DNA from 4 places in the Neorhizobium puerariae genome. Region 1 is predicted to be linked to each of the others. Evidence: riboswitches for the same ligand, from Rfam matches in the RefSeq annotation. Region 1 holds a riboswitch; each other region holds the start of a gene.

Region 1 (3,204 bases):
CTATCTGCGCTCCGGCACAGACATCTGCCTGATCGCGTCGTCCTTCGTCTTCCTGTTCGCCGTTATCTTCGGGGTGTTCTGATGCAAAGGCGCGTGGGCTGCGTCGCGCAACCGGCAGCGTGCAGGTTTGCATGAGCCAGATTCTCATCCTCCCCGGACTGTTCGGATCAGGCGAAGGACATTGGCAGCAGCACTGGCTGCGGGACCATGCCGAGGCGCGCCTCGTCCACCAGGACGATTGGGATCGGCCCGATCTTCCCGCCTGGATGGCGAAGCTTGAGGCGGCGCTGGAAGAGGCGGGAGAGGCCTATCTCGTCGCGCACAGTCTCGGGTGCCTGCTTGCCGCCAATCTGGCCGACCGTCCCGTCGCTCGCAAGGTCCGCGGCGCCTTGCTGGTCGCGCCCTGTGACCTGTGGACGACCGATCCCCTCCATCCGGGACAGATCTCGTTCGGTACGATGCCGACACGCAGGCTGCCTTTTCAGAGCATGGTGGTCGGCAGCCTGAACGACGTCTACATGACCATCGACCGTCTCAACATGTTCGGCCGGCTGTGGCATTCCGAGGTCAGGAATATCGGCCTCGCAGGCCATATCAACATCGCAAGCGGCTTCGGCCGATGGCCGAGCGGTTATGCGCTGCTGGAAAAGATGAAGGCCCGTGCGCGCCACCTGAGGCCCCGGCGTTCCTCCGTGGCCACGGTGGCCTGAAGGAACCGCCGGCGTGCCTGATCATCGTGAACAGCGGTCAAAGTTCCTTCCGCAGGCCGAGCCGGTTTCAGAAGACATGCATCCCGAAAACGTGGCGGATTGCCGGCAACACTGCAATACATGGAGAACGAACAGATGCCTGCCACGCGAATAGAAACCAGGCGCGGCTGGATCGGAACTCGCCGCCCTGACGTTATCGAGGCAGTCCAGCGCGCGCTGCTGACCGGACTGAAACTGCCCGAGGACGATCGCTGCGTCCGTCTTCTGGAATACGACCATGATGCGATGATCGTTCCTTCCGGAAGGGGAGCCTCTTACACGGTTGTCGAGATAACCCTGTTTTCAGGACGCACCCTCGAGGCCAAGCGGCGCTTATATGCTGCACTCGTTGAAGAGCTCTCGGTTTTTGGCGTGCCTGCGGATGACATCAAAACCGTTCTTGTCGAGGTTCGGCCGGAGAATTGGGGCCTGCGGGGTTCACCTGCAAGTGAACTCGATCTTGGCTACAGGATAGATGTCTGAGGCCGGAGGCGCATCGGGACATCTTCCGGCACTCGACCGAGGATGAACGCCGTGCCCTTGACGGCGATCGGACATCGGCCATAGTGTGTCACCAAATCACCAGGGGAGTCCCGTCAAGGGGCTGAGATATTGCTGAGCGATCTCGCGGCGCAGTGACCCGTTGAACCTGATCCAGTTCACACTGGCGTAGGGACGGTGCAAGTGCCGACGAGTCGCGAATTTTCGCCTGATCCGCGCCGGCGTGCTTTCAGCGTCCCCTGCTTGAGGACTGGGTCTCCAATGTCAGTTGGAGCTCGCCATGCATGTCACCGACAGGCCGCAATCGTCAGGGATGCGCATTCTCGTCAGGGGGGCAGGCGTCGCCGGCCTTGCGGTGGCGCGGGAGCTTGTTGCGCGCGGCTGCGCCGTGGAGATCGCGGAAAGAGGAGCATCGGTCGGAGCCGGCGCCTCATGGCTGGCCGGCGGAATGCTGGCGCCCTGGTGCGAGATGGAAAGCGCGGATGCGCGGGTCTTGTCGGAAGGCTTGAGCGCGGCCGACTGGTGGGATGCGGCGACGCCCGGCCAGGTCGTGCGCAAGGGTACGCTGGTCGTGGCGCCGCAGCGCGACATGGCCGAGCTTGCCCGTTTCGCATCCCGTACCTCGGGATACGAGTGGCTGGACGAAGAGGCCATCGCCGGGCTTGAGCCCGCGCTTGCCGGGCGTTTCCGCAAGGGACTCCATTTCCGCGAGGAGGCTCATCTCGATCCCCGGCAGGCGCTTCAGGCGCTTTACCGGTCGCTTGAGGCCGAAGGTGTCCGCTTCCGTTTCGGTGCCCCGGGCGATCTTTCGGGCCGCGGTTATGATCGGGTGATCGATTGCACCGGCTCGGCTGCGATCGGGCAGGTTGGTGCGCTGCGGGGTGTCCGCGGCGAGATGCTCTACCTGCGGACCGAAGAGATTGCCCTGTCGCGCCCGGTCCGGCTGCTGCATCCGCGTCATCCGGTCTATATCGTGCCACGCGGCGATGCCCGCTTCATGGTCGGTGCGACCATGATCGAGAGCGAGGCGGATGGGCCGCCCAGCGCGCGTTCCCTGATGGAACTGTTGAATGCGGCCTATGCGCTGCATCCGGCCTTCGGGGAAGCCCAGGTCGTCGAAACCGGCGCCGGGGTTCGCCCCGCCTTTGCCGACAATTTCCCGCGCCTGCTCGACATCGGGCAGACGCTCCACGTCAACGGCCTCTACCGTCATGGTTTCCTGCTGGCGCCGGCGATGGCGCGGCAGGTCGCCGATGGATTGGCCACACCCCGCATGACACAAGCACTGACAGGAGCAATGTTATGAGACTGATCGTCAATGGCGAAGATCACGAACTCGAAGCCTTGACCCTCACCGACGCCATGGCCCTGCTCGAATATGAAGGCGGCTGGCTGGCGACGGCGGTGAACGGCGAGCTCGTTCACCGCGAGGACCGGAGCGATTGCCGTCTTGTCGAGGGCGACCGGATCGAAATCCTCGCCCCGAAGCAGGGAGGCTGAAATGATCTCGTTTTATGGAACCGAAAGCGCTTCCCGGCTTCTGCTCGGCACGGCGCGATATCCTTCGCCGGCCGTTCTGGAGGAGGCGGTGCGGCGATCCGGCACCGGGATCGTCACCGTTTCGCTCAGACGCGAGACAGCCGGCGGCAAGGCGGGCGGGGCGTTTTTCGAGATGATCCGGGCGCTGGGCGTGCGGGTGCTGCCCAACACCGCCGGGTGCCACTCCGTCTCCGAGGCGGTGCTGACCGCGAAAATGGCGCGGGAGCTCTTCGGCACCGACTGGATCAAGCTGGAAGTGATCGGCCACCACGACACGCTGCAGCCGGACGTCTTCGCCCTGGTGGAAGCGGCGCGAATCCTGGCGGGCGAGGGCTTCAAGGTGTTTCCCTATACCACCGACGACCTCGTCGTCGCCGAGCGTCTGCTCGAGGCCGGCTGCAAGGTGCTGATGCCG
Region 2 (3,204 bases), on a different contig from region 1:
CGGCAGGGCAGAGGGGGCGGAAACGGCACGCCATTTATGCGGCGGACCCTCACTCCTTCCCGACCGGCATGTAGAGGTCGCCGCCCTCGCGATATTTCGCGGCCATGGCCTCCAGCCCTTCCTTCTGCGCCTCGGCGCGGATGTCGTGCGATATCCGCATGGAGCAGAATTTCGGGCCGCACATGGAGCAGAAATGCGCCACCTTGTGCGCTTCCTTCGGCAACGTCTCGTCGTGGAAGGATCGCGCCGTTTCCGGATCGAGCGACAGGTTGAACTGGTCCTCCCAGCGGAATTCGAAACGGGCGCGGGAGAGCGCGTCGTCCCGGATGCGCGCGGCCGGGTGGCCCTTGGCGAGATCGGCCGCATGGGCGGCGATCTTGTAGGTGACGACACCGGTCTTCACGTCGTTGCGGTCCGGAAGGCCGAGATGTTCCTTGGGCGTCACATAGCAGAGCATGGCGGTGCCGAACCAGCCGATCATCGCCGCGCCGATGCCCGACGTGATGTGGTCGTAGCCCGGCGCGATATCGGTCGTCAGCGGGCCGAGCGTGTAGAAGGGCGCTTCGCCGCAGACAGTGAGCTGCTTGTCCATGTTCTCCCTGATCTTGTGCATCGGCACATGGCCGGGGCCCTCGATCATCACCTGGCAGTCCTTCGCCCAGGCGACTTGCGTCAGTTCGCCGAGCGTTTCGAGTTCGGCGAACTGCGCGGCGTCGTTGGCGTCGGCGATCGAGCCGGGACGCAGACCGTCGCCGAGCGAGAAGGACACGTCATAGGTGCGGCAGATGTCGCAGATTTCCTCGAAATGCTCGTAGAGGAAGCTTTCCTTGTGATGATGCAGGCACCACTTCGCCATGATCGAACCGCCGCGCGAGACGATGCCGGTGACGCGGTCGACGGTGAGCGGGATATAGGCGAGCCGCACGCCCGCGTGGATGGTGAAATAGTCGACACCCTGTTCGGCCTGTTCGATCAGCGTGTCGCGATAGACTTCCCAGGTGAGGTCCTCGGCGATGCCGTTCACTTTTTCCAGCACCTGATAGAGCGGCACGGTGCCGATCGGGACGGGTGAATTGCGGATGATCCATTCGCGGATGTTGTGGATGTTGCGGCCGGTGGACAGGTCCATGACCGTGTCGGCGCCCCAGCGGATTGCCCAGACCATCTTCTCGACCTCCTCCGCCATGGAGGACGTAACGGCCGAGTTCCCGATATTGGCGTTGATCTTCACCAGGAAATTGCGGCCGATGATCATCGGCTCCAACTCGGGATGGTTGATGTTGGCGGGGATGATCGCCCGGCCGGCGGCGACCTCCCGGCGGACGAAGTCCGGCGTCACGAAATCCGGAATGTGGGCGCCGAAGCTTTCACCGTCTCTTTCCAATGCCTCTTTCACGGCCTGCCGGCCGAGGTTTTCCCGGATCGCGACGAACTCCATTTCCGGAGTGATGATGCCGGCCCGCGCATAGGCGAGCTGGGTGACGGCTTTTCCGCCGCTGGCCTTCAGCGGCCGGTTTCTCATCGGGAATTCCGGTGTGAGGCGATCGCCGGCTGCAAAGCCGTTGTCCTCCGGCCTGACGATCCGCCCCTCGTAGGCTTCCGCATCGGCGCGCGCGAGCACCCAGCTTTCGCGCAGGCGCGGCAGCCCCTTTTCGATGGCCGCGACATGCGCCGGGTCCGTATAGGGGCCGGAACTGTCGTAAACGGTCACCGGCGGCTCGCCGGAGGTCGGATGCAGCGCGATCTCGCGCATCGGCACGCGGATGCCGGGATGGAGGTTGCCGGGCTTGAAGACTTTCGTCGAGGCGGGAAGCGGGCCGGTGGTGACGACCGGCGCGAGCTTGGACGTGGCAATATTCATGGTTCGAGGCTCCAGGGTTTGACGTTTGGAGACCCAGTTCCAGTGTTGGAATGATGAAAAAACGCCATCGGGCGCAAGGCGGAATTCCGCCGGCATGCCGTCAGCGCTTGCACCGTCCCTACGCCAGTATGAACTGGATCAGGTTCAACGGGTCACTGCGCCGCAACAGGCAAAGCCTGGATTGCCCAGCAGTATCTCAGCCCCTTGCCGGGACCCCCCTGGTGAATATCGCCATCAAAAACCGGGGCCTCGCATCTGTCAAGCCGGTAAAGGCGGGCGCGATCGATTGGATTTTAGCGAATCCCGCAGCCCGATTTTCAGCATGTTTCTTACCGGAATCTTATGCTTTCTCAACTAAACATGCCGCCAGCGATGAACGCAGAGTTCCAAGACCATCGGGAGACGTCGAGATGAACGAGACCATTCGTGAACTGCTGGCGCGGGTTGGCAACCTTCCGGTCGCAGTGACCGAATTGCAGGATGGCGCCGATCTTTATGCGGCAGGCCTTTCCTCCTTCGCATCCGTGCAACTCATGCTGGGCCTGGAAGAGGCTTTCGACATCGAGTTCCCGGATAACCTGCTGAACCGCAAGTCCTTCGCCAGCATCTCGGCGATCGAGGAAACGGTATCCCAGATCCTGAAAGCCAAAGAGGCCGCCTGATGAGCCTTCCCGCCCTTGCCTCCGACATGACGCTCGGAGCACGCGCCCATCGCGTTGCGGCCGTGGCCGCGGAATTCGCCGATCGCGTCGATCAGGAAGGTCGCTTCCCGCACGAGGCGGTCGACGCCATGAAGGCCGAACGGCTGCTCGGCATCCAGATTCCCGCGGCTTTCGGCGGAGAAGGCGCCTCCATGCAGGAGATGGCCGAGGTCTGCTCCATCATGGGACAGGCCTGCGCCGCGAGCGCCATGGTCTTCGCCATGCACCAGATCAAGGTTTCGAGCCTGGTCGAACACAGCGCCGACAGCGCCTGGCATGGGGACTTCATGCGCGAGCTCTGCGCCCGCCAGCTGCTTGTCGCCTCGGCGACCACGGAGGCCGGCATCGGCGGAAACCTGCGCAACTCCATCTGCGCGATCGAGATCGACGGCGCCACCTGTCGCCTGCAGAAGGATGCGACCGTGATCTCCTACGGCGCCCATGCCGATGCGATCATGATCACCTCCCGCGCCCGCGCGGACGCGGCACCCGGCGACCAGGTGATGACCGTCTTCAGGAAGAACCAGTACACGCTCGAGAAGACCGTCGACTGGGACACGCTCGGCATGCGCGGCACCTGCTCCGACGGCTTCCTGTTCAAGGGCGAGGCGCCGGCTGCCCAGATTTTCCCGAAGCCTTTCG
Region 3 (3,204 bases), on a different contig from region 1:
GGACGCCTACGAGATCGGTCCGGAAAAGATCATCGACACCTACGCTGCGGCCACCCGGCATGTCGATCAGGGCCTGTCGCTGACGCTGTTCTTCCGCGACACGGCGACGACGCGCGACATCAACCGGGCGCAGATTTACGCCTGGAGGAAGGGCATCAAGACCATCTACTACATCCGGCTGCGCCAGATGGCGCTGTCCGGCACCGAGGTGCAGGGCTGCGTGTCTTGTACGCTCTGACCTGATTTCAGCCGCGGGCCTTCGAGCGCGTGGCCCCCTCATTCGCCTGCCGGCACCTTCTTCCCGATGGGAAGAAGACAGATGCGGCATGCGCGGCGTCCTCCTCTCTCCTTCGGGAGAGGGCAGGGTGAGGGGGCTCCGGGCACCATCACAATTTGTCGAGGAAATCCATCAATGAACGTCGCCATCAGGCCGATCTCACGCATCCGAGCCATCAACTGGAACCGCATCGAGGACGACAAGGACCTCGAAGTCTGGAACCGCCTCACAGGAAACTTCTGGCTGCCGGAAAAGGTGCCGCTGTCGAACGACATCCCCTCCTGGGCGACGCTGAAGCCCGAGGAGCAGCAACTCACCATCCGGGTCTTCACGGGCCTGACCCTGCTCGACACGATCCAGAACGGGGTCGGCGCCGTGCGGTTGATGGAGGATGCGGCCACGCAGCACGAGGAGGCCGTGCTCTCCAATGTCGCCTTCATGGAGGCGGTGCATGCGCGCTCCTATTCATCGATCTTCTCGACGCTCTGCCTGACGCCGGATGTCGACGATGCCTATCGCTGGTCGGAGGAGAACGAATTCCTGCAGCGCAAATCCGCGCTGATCATGGAGCAGTATGCATCCGGTGATGCGCTGAAGAAAAAGGTCGCCAGCGTCTTCCTCGAAAGCTTCCTGTTCTATTCCGGCTTCTATCTGCCGATGTACTGGTCGAGCCGCGCCAAGCTGACCAACACTGCCGATCTCATCCGCCTCATCATCCGTGACGAGGCGGTGCACGGCTATTACATCGGCTATAAATTCCAGCGCGAGCTTGAGCGGCTGGGCGAGGAAAGGCGGCAGGAGATCAAGGATTTCGCCTTCGACCTGCTGCTCGAACTCTACGACAACGAGGCAAAGTACACGGAAGACCTTTATGACGGCGTCGGACTGACCGAGGACGTCAAGAAATTCCTGCATTACAACGCCAACAAGGCGTTGATGAACCTTGGCTATGAGGCACTGTTCCCGTCCGAAGCCTGCAAGGTCAATCCCGCGATCCTTTCGGCGCTCTCGCCGAATGCCGACGAGAACCACGACTTCTTCTCCGGGTCAGGATCGTCCTATGTCATCGGCAAGGCGGTGGCGACCGAGGACGAGGACTGGAATTTCTGACGACTGCGTGTATCGTTGGGTCCCGGCGCTGCTGTTGCCGCGCTTTTTGTCGATCTTTCCGTGCCCATTGACAGGCGCCTGGAAAGTCGACAGTTTCGTACCATTCCGAGGGGAGCATCGTACGATGCTGAGATGGCGGTGAGCCGGACCCTTGAACCTGATCCGGGTTATGCCGGCGTAGGAACGGAAATGGCGTCGCCGACGATACTTTCTCTTCTCCGCTTCACCTGGATCTCCGTGATTGGTTTGTCTGGAGATCGAACGATGATATCTGCGCTTCGCTTTTTATTCGAGGAATGTCCGGTAGCGGCCTATCATCGCGGCTGACCACGTCATGCGCGCGTCTCATGCAGGTCTTGGCATCATCGTGCTTGTCGCTCTCTGGCAGACGGGCGTCTGGCTGTTTGCGCCGCCGAGATATATTCTGCCGTCGCCGATGGCGGTGGCCGCCGCCTTTCTGCATCAGCCCGGCTTTCTGCTGCGGCACAGCATCATCACCCTGACGGAGATCGTCCTGGGGCTGCTGTTCGGCGCCGTCCTCGGCGCCGCCACCGCCTTCGGGGTTGCGGCATTGCCGCTTCTCGGCCGCCTCGTCTGGCCGATGGTTCTGATCCTGCAGGCCTTTCCCGTTTTCGTACTCGCTCCGATCCTGGTTCTCTGGCTCGGCTTCGGCCTAGCCTCGAAGGTGGCAATGACGACAATCATCATCTTCTTCCCGGTTGCCTCGGCATTCGCCGACGGGCTGCGGCGCACCGACCGGGAAATCCTCGATGCCGTTTCGCTCGACGGCGCCCATCACTGGCAGGCTCTTGTCGGCATCCGGGTGCCGCTGGCGATCCCGAGCCTCGTTTCCGGCCTTCGGGTTGCCGGGCCGCTGGCGCCGCTCGGCGCCGTCGTCGGCGAATGGGTCGGCGCGTCCGGCGGGCTTGGCTTCGTCATGGTTCAGTCCAATGCCCGCATGCAGACCGATATGGTGTTTGCGGCAATGGCCGTGCTCGCAATCCTCACGCTCGCACTACGGCTTCTCATCGATCGGCTGACAGTTGGCCTGGCGCCCTGGGCCAGCGAAGCCGATCCCACATCCTCACCCTCGTTCAGGAGTTCTGCACGATCATGATCCGCATCCTTTTCGCCTCCTTCGTGGCGCTTGCCGGCGCGCTTGCGCCTGCCTCCTCGCAAGCCGCCGACAAGCTCACCGTGCTTCTCGAATGGTTCGTCAATCCCGACCATGCGCCGATGGTGATCGCCGGGGAGCGGGGATTGTTCACCGCTGCGGGCCTCGATGTGGAACTGATCCCTCCCTCCGACCCCTCCGCGGTGCCGCGTCTGGTATCTGCCGGTCAGGCGGATATCGGCATCCACTACCAGCCCAATCTCTATCTCGACCACGAAGCCGGCCTGCCGCTCGTTCGCTTCGGGACGCTTGTCGAAACGCCGCTCAATACGGTGACGGTGCTGGCGGACGGCCCGGTCAAAAGTCTCAAGGACCTGAAGGGTAGGAAGGTCGGTTTTTCGGTGACCGGTTTCGAGGACGCCATGCTGAAGCGCATGCTGGCCTCCGAAGGTCTCACCAACGAGGACGTGGAACTGATCAACGTCAACTTTTCCCTGTCTCCCTCGCTGATCGGCGGCAAGGTGGATGCGACGCTCGGCGGCTTCCGCAACTTCGAACTGACGCAGATGAAGCTCGAAGGACATGAGGGACGCGCCTTCTTTCCCGAGGAGCATGGCGTTCCGGCTTATGACGAGCTGATCTTCGTCACGCGCCGCGATCTCGCGCAGGACGGCAGGTTGCCGCGGTTTCTCGCGGCCGTGGA
Region 4 (3,204 bases), 180 kb from region 1:
TGCATGCTCCGCCTTCAGGCCGCCGATCGCGACCGCCGGAACCGGGGCCACCGCGACGATGCGCGCGAGCCCCTCGAAGCCGACCGGCTGCTCGTGGTCCGGTTTGGTGGCGGTGGCGAAGACCGGTCCGATGCCGACATAGTCGGCGATCGAAGGATCGACCCGCCGCGCCAGTTCCTCCGTTTCGACGGAAAGGCCGAGGATCATGCCGCGGCCGACGCGCTCGCGCGCCGTTGCCGCCGCCATGTCGCTCTGGCCGACATGGATGCCTTCGGCGCCGATCGCGATCGCCGCCTCGACGTCGTCGTTGACGATCAGCGGCACGCCGGTGCCGGCAAGCGCGGCCTTCAACGCCCGGCCGGTTTCGATCATCGCGGCCGTATCGGCCTGCTTGTCGCGGAGCTGCACGATGGTCGCCCCTCCGGCAACGGCGAGCCGGGCCGTCTCCACCATGCCGATCGCGCGGCAGAGATCGGGGTCGAGGACCAGATAGACGGAAAGATCGAAGGTCTTCATGCGCCCGTGATCCTGGCCTCGGCATCGAGCGCCTCGGGCGAAAGTGCCGCGAGCCGGTCGAGGAAGACGGGAGAGAACGAGCCGGGACCAGAGGCCTCGGCAGCCGCCTGGCCGCCGGCAACCGCGAACATGGCGAGCGCGGCGACCGTTGCCTCGAAAGGCTTTTCCGGCCTTGTCGCGGCAAAGGCGCCGACAAGGCAGGTCAGCGAGCAGCCAAGCGCGGTGACGCGCGGCATGAGGTCCGAACCGCCCATGATGCGCGCCGAACGGTGGCCATCGGTGACGAAATCCACCTCGCCGGTGACGGCGACCACGGCGCTGCTCTGACGGGCAAGCGCTGTGGCGGAACCTTCCGCGGCCTCGGTCGGGTCGCCGCTGTCGACACCGTGGCCGCTCGATCTGCTGCCGGCAAGCGCGATGATTTCGGAAGCATTGCCGCGGATGATGGCGGGCTTCAATTCCATGAGTTCGGCGGTGGCGGCGCGGCGATAGCCGGTGGCGAAATGCGCGACGGGATCGAGTATCCAGGGCTTTCCGGTTTCTCCTGCGGCTTTTGCCGCCTCCTTCATGCCCATCAGGAAATCCGGCGAGAGCGTGCCGATATTGACGGTCAGCGCGGAGGCGATGCGGGCGAACTCGCCAGCCTCCTCCTGCGTATGCACCATGGCAGGCGAAGCTCCCGCCGCAAGCATCACGTTCGCCGCGATGTTCATCGCCACGAAATTGGTGATGTTCTGCACGAGCGGATTTTGGGCGCGCATCGCGGCCAGCAACTGGCCGGGCGTTTCGCCAGGGAAGGAGATTGTCTGCATTCTCGCCTCGTTGGGCGGGGCAGGCGCGGGCGCGATGAGTAGAAGGCCCGGACGACTCCCTCCGCCAGCATGATCTGGTTCAGGTTCAAAGGGTGCTTCTCAGCCCGGCTTTCGCCGGACGCCCCTGTCAGAAACGAGGCTTAGCGCAAATCGGCCGGTGACCGCCAGCAAATTCTTGAAAAACGCCCTTGAAGCTCTAGTCGCTATAGGTTGTAAGCAGGTGCTCGATCCAGAAGGAGAGAGATGATGACGGTGACAAATCAGGCCCGGTACAAGGTCGGCGGCATGGATTGCGCAAGCTGCGCGACCAAGATCGACACGGCGGTGCGCCGCATGCCGGGTGTTGAAGATGTCTCCGTGTCCGTCGCCGCGGGCACGATGACGGTCGATCATGACGGCACCAGCGACCTGACCGCGATCGAAAGGAAAGTGACCGGGCTGGGATATTCACTGCGTGCACTGGGAAAGAAGCCGCCGGCAGGCGCGGAGCGTCACGATCATGGGCACGATCACGATGCGCAAGGGCACGCCCATGTGCATGGACCGGACTGCACGCATGACCATGGCCAGCACCGCCACGACCACGAGGGAGCGCATGGCCACGCGCACCGCCATGGCGGCGGGCACGATCACCGCGCCGACGCCGGGCAGGAGATCGAGGGTCTGCACGGCCACGACCACGGGCCGATGGAGGGGCCGTGGTGGAAAAGCGCCAAGGGCCGGCTGACGATTTTTGTCGGGGCGGCGCTCGCAGCCGCATATGGCCTCGGCCATCTGGTTCCGGCCTACGAACCGTATATCTTCACGGCCGCGATGCTGATCGGCCTGGTGCCGATCGCCCGTCGCGCCATCATGGCGGCGCTTGCCGGCACGCCGTTCTCGATCGAGATGCTGATGACGATCGCCGCCGTCGGCGCCGTCGTCATCGACGCCTCGGAAGAGGCGGCCGCCGTCGTTTTCCTCTTCCTCGTGGGGGAACTGCTGGAAGGTGTGGCGGCCGGGCGGGCGCGGCAGAGCATCCAGAGCCTGACCGCCCTCGTGCCGAAGAACGCGCTTCTCGAAGTGGACGGCCGGGAAGGGGGCAGGACCCGCGAGGTGCCGGCCGAAAGCCTCGCCATCGGCTCCATCATTCTCGTGCGCCCGGGAGACCGGATATCGGCCGACGGCGTCATCGTCGCGGGGGCAAGCGCCATCGATGAAGCGCCGGTGACGGGTGAAAGCACGCCGGTCGCCAAAGATGCCGGCGATGCCGTCTTCGCCGGCACGATCAACGGCGATGCGGCGCTGCGCATACGCGTGACCGCCGCTGCCGCGGACAATACGATCGCCCGCGTCGTGCGGCTGGTCGAGGAGGCGCAGGAGAAGAAGGCGCCGACCGAACGCTTCATCGACCGCTTCTCGCGTTATTACACGCCGGGCGTGGTCGTGGTCGCGGCTCTGGTGGCCATCCTGCCGCCGCTCGTTTCCGGAGCCGGCTGGGGCGAGTGGGTCTACAAGGGCCTTGCGATCCTGCTGATCGGCTGCCCCTGCGCCCTGGTCATTTCGACACCGGCCGCGATCGCCGCCTCGCTTTCCTCCGGCGCGCGCCGTGGCCTGCTGATGAAGGGCGGCGCCGTGCTCGAAACGCTCGGCAAGCTGACGGCGGTGGCGCTCGACAAGACCGGGACGCTGACGGCCGGCAGGCCGCAGGTGACCGACGTGATCGTCTTCGGCCGCAATGCCGAGGACGTGCTGCGCCTTTCCGCGGCCCTTGAGACGGGCTCCAGCCATCCGCTGGCCGTCGCGATCCTTGCGAAAGCTGCGGAGGACGAGGTGGATATTCCCGCCGCGAGCGATGCGAAGGCGCTGGGCGGCAAGGGCGTCATCGCGATGGTGG

The links. Region 1 has a riboswitch for thiamine pyrophosphate ahead of thiO (glycine oxidase ThiO). Riboswitches for the same ligand answer to the same signal wherever they lie in the genome.
Region 2: it holds a riboswitch for thiamine pyrophosphate, as region 1 does, so the genes downstream of both, thiC (phosphomethylpyrimidine synthase ThiC) here and thiO (glycine oxidase ThiO) in region 1, are expected to answer to the same signal.
Region 3: it holds a riboswitch for thiamine pyrophosphate, as region 1 does, so the genes downstream of both, ACFFP0_RS25480 (ABC transporter permease) here and thiO (glycine oxidase ThiO) in region 1, are expected to answer to the same signal.
Region 4: it holds a riboswitch for thiamine pyrophosphate, as region 1 does, so the genes downstream of both, thiM (hydroxyethylthiazole kinase) here and thiO (glycine oxidase ThiO) in region 1, are expected to answer to the same signal.

The regions. Positions count from the first base shown of each region.
Region 1 covers NZ_JBHMAA010000008.1:143,530-146,733, reverse strand. Annotated here, with positions in the region: gene ACFFP0_RS06025 (hypothetical protein) at 1-82, shown strand, start outside; gene ACFFP0_RS06020 (RBBP9/YdeN family alpha/beta hydrolase) at 132-710, shown strand; gene ACFFP0_RS06015 (tautomerase family protein) at 846-1,232, shown strand; TPP riboswitch at 1,324-1,443, shown strand; gene thiO (glycine oxidase ThiO) at 1,564-2,556, shown strand; gene thiS (sulfur carrier protein ThiS) at 2,553-2,750, shown strand; gene ACFFP0_RS06000 (thiazole synthase) at 2,752-3,204, shown strand, end outside.
Region 2 covers NZ_JBHMAA010000077.1:201,445-204,648, reverse strand. Annotated here, with positions in the region: gene thiC (phosphomethylpyrimidine synthase ThiC) at 50-1,861, opposite strand; TPP riboswitch at 1,959-2,091, opposite strand; gene ACFFP0_RS31985 (acyl carrier protein) at 2,272-2,523, shown strand; gene ACFFP0_RS31980 (acyl-CoA dehydrogenase family protein) at 2,523-3,204, shown strand, end outside.
Region 3 covers NZ_JBHMAA010000032.1:208,656-211,859, reverse strand. Annotated here, with positions in the region: gene nrdE (class 1b ribonucleoside-diphosphate reductase subunit alpha) at 1-238, shown strand, start outside; gene nrdF (class 1b ribonucleoside-diphosphate reductase subunit beta) at 413-1,387, shown strand; TPP riboswitch at 1,486-1,588, shown strand; gene ACFFP0_RS25480 (ABC transporter permease) at 1,722-2,504, shown strand; gene ACFFP0_RS25475 (ABC transporter substrate-binding protein) at 2,501-3,204, shown strand, end outside.
Region 4 covers NZ_JBHMAA010000008.1:323,974-327,177, reverse strand. Annotated here, with positions in the region: gene thiE (thiamine phosphate synthase) at 1-516, opposite strand, end outside; gene thiM (hydroxyethylthiazole kinase) at 513-1,328, opposite strand; TPP riboswitch at 1,368-1,464, opposite strand; gene ACFFP0_RS06895 (heavy metal translocating P-type ATPase) at 1,575-3,204, shown strand, end outside.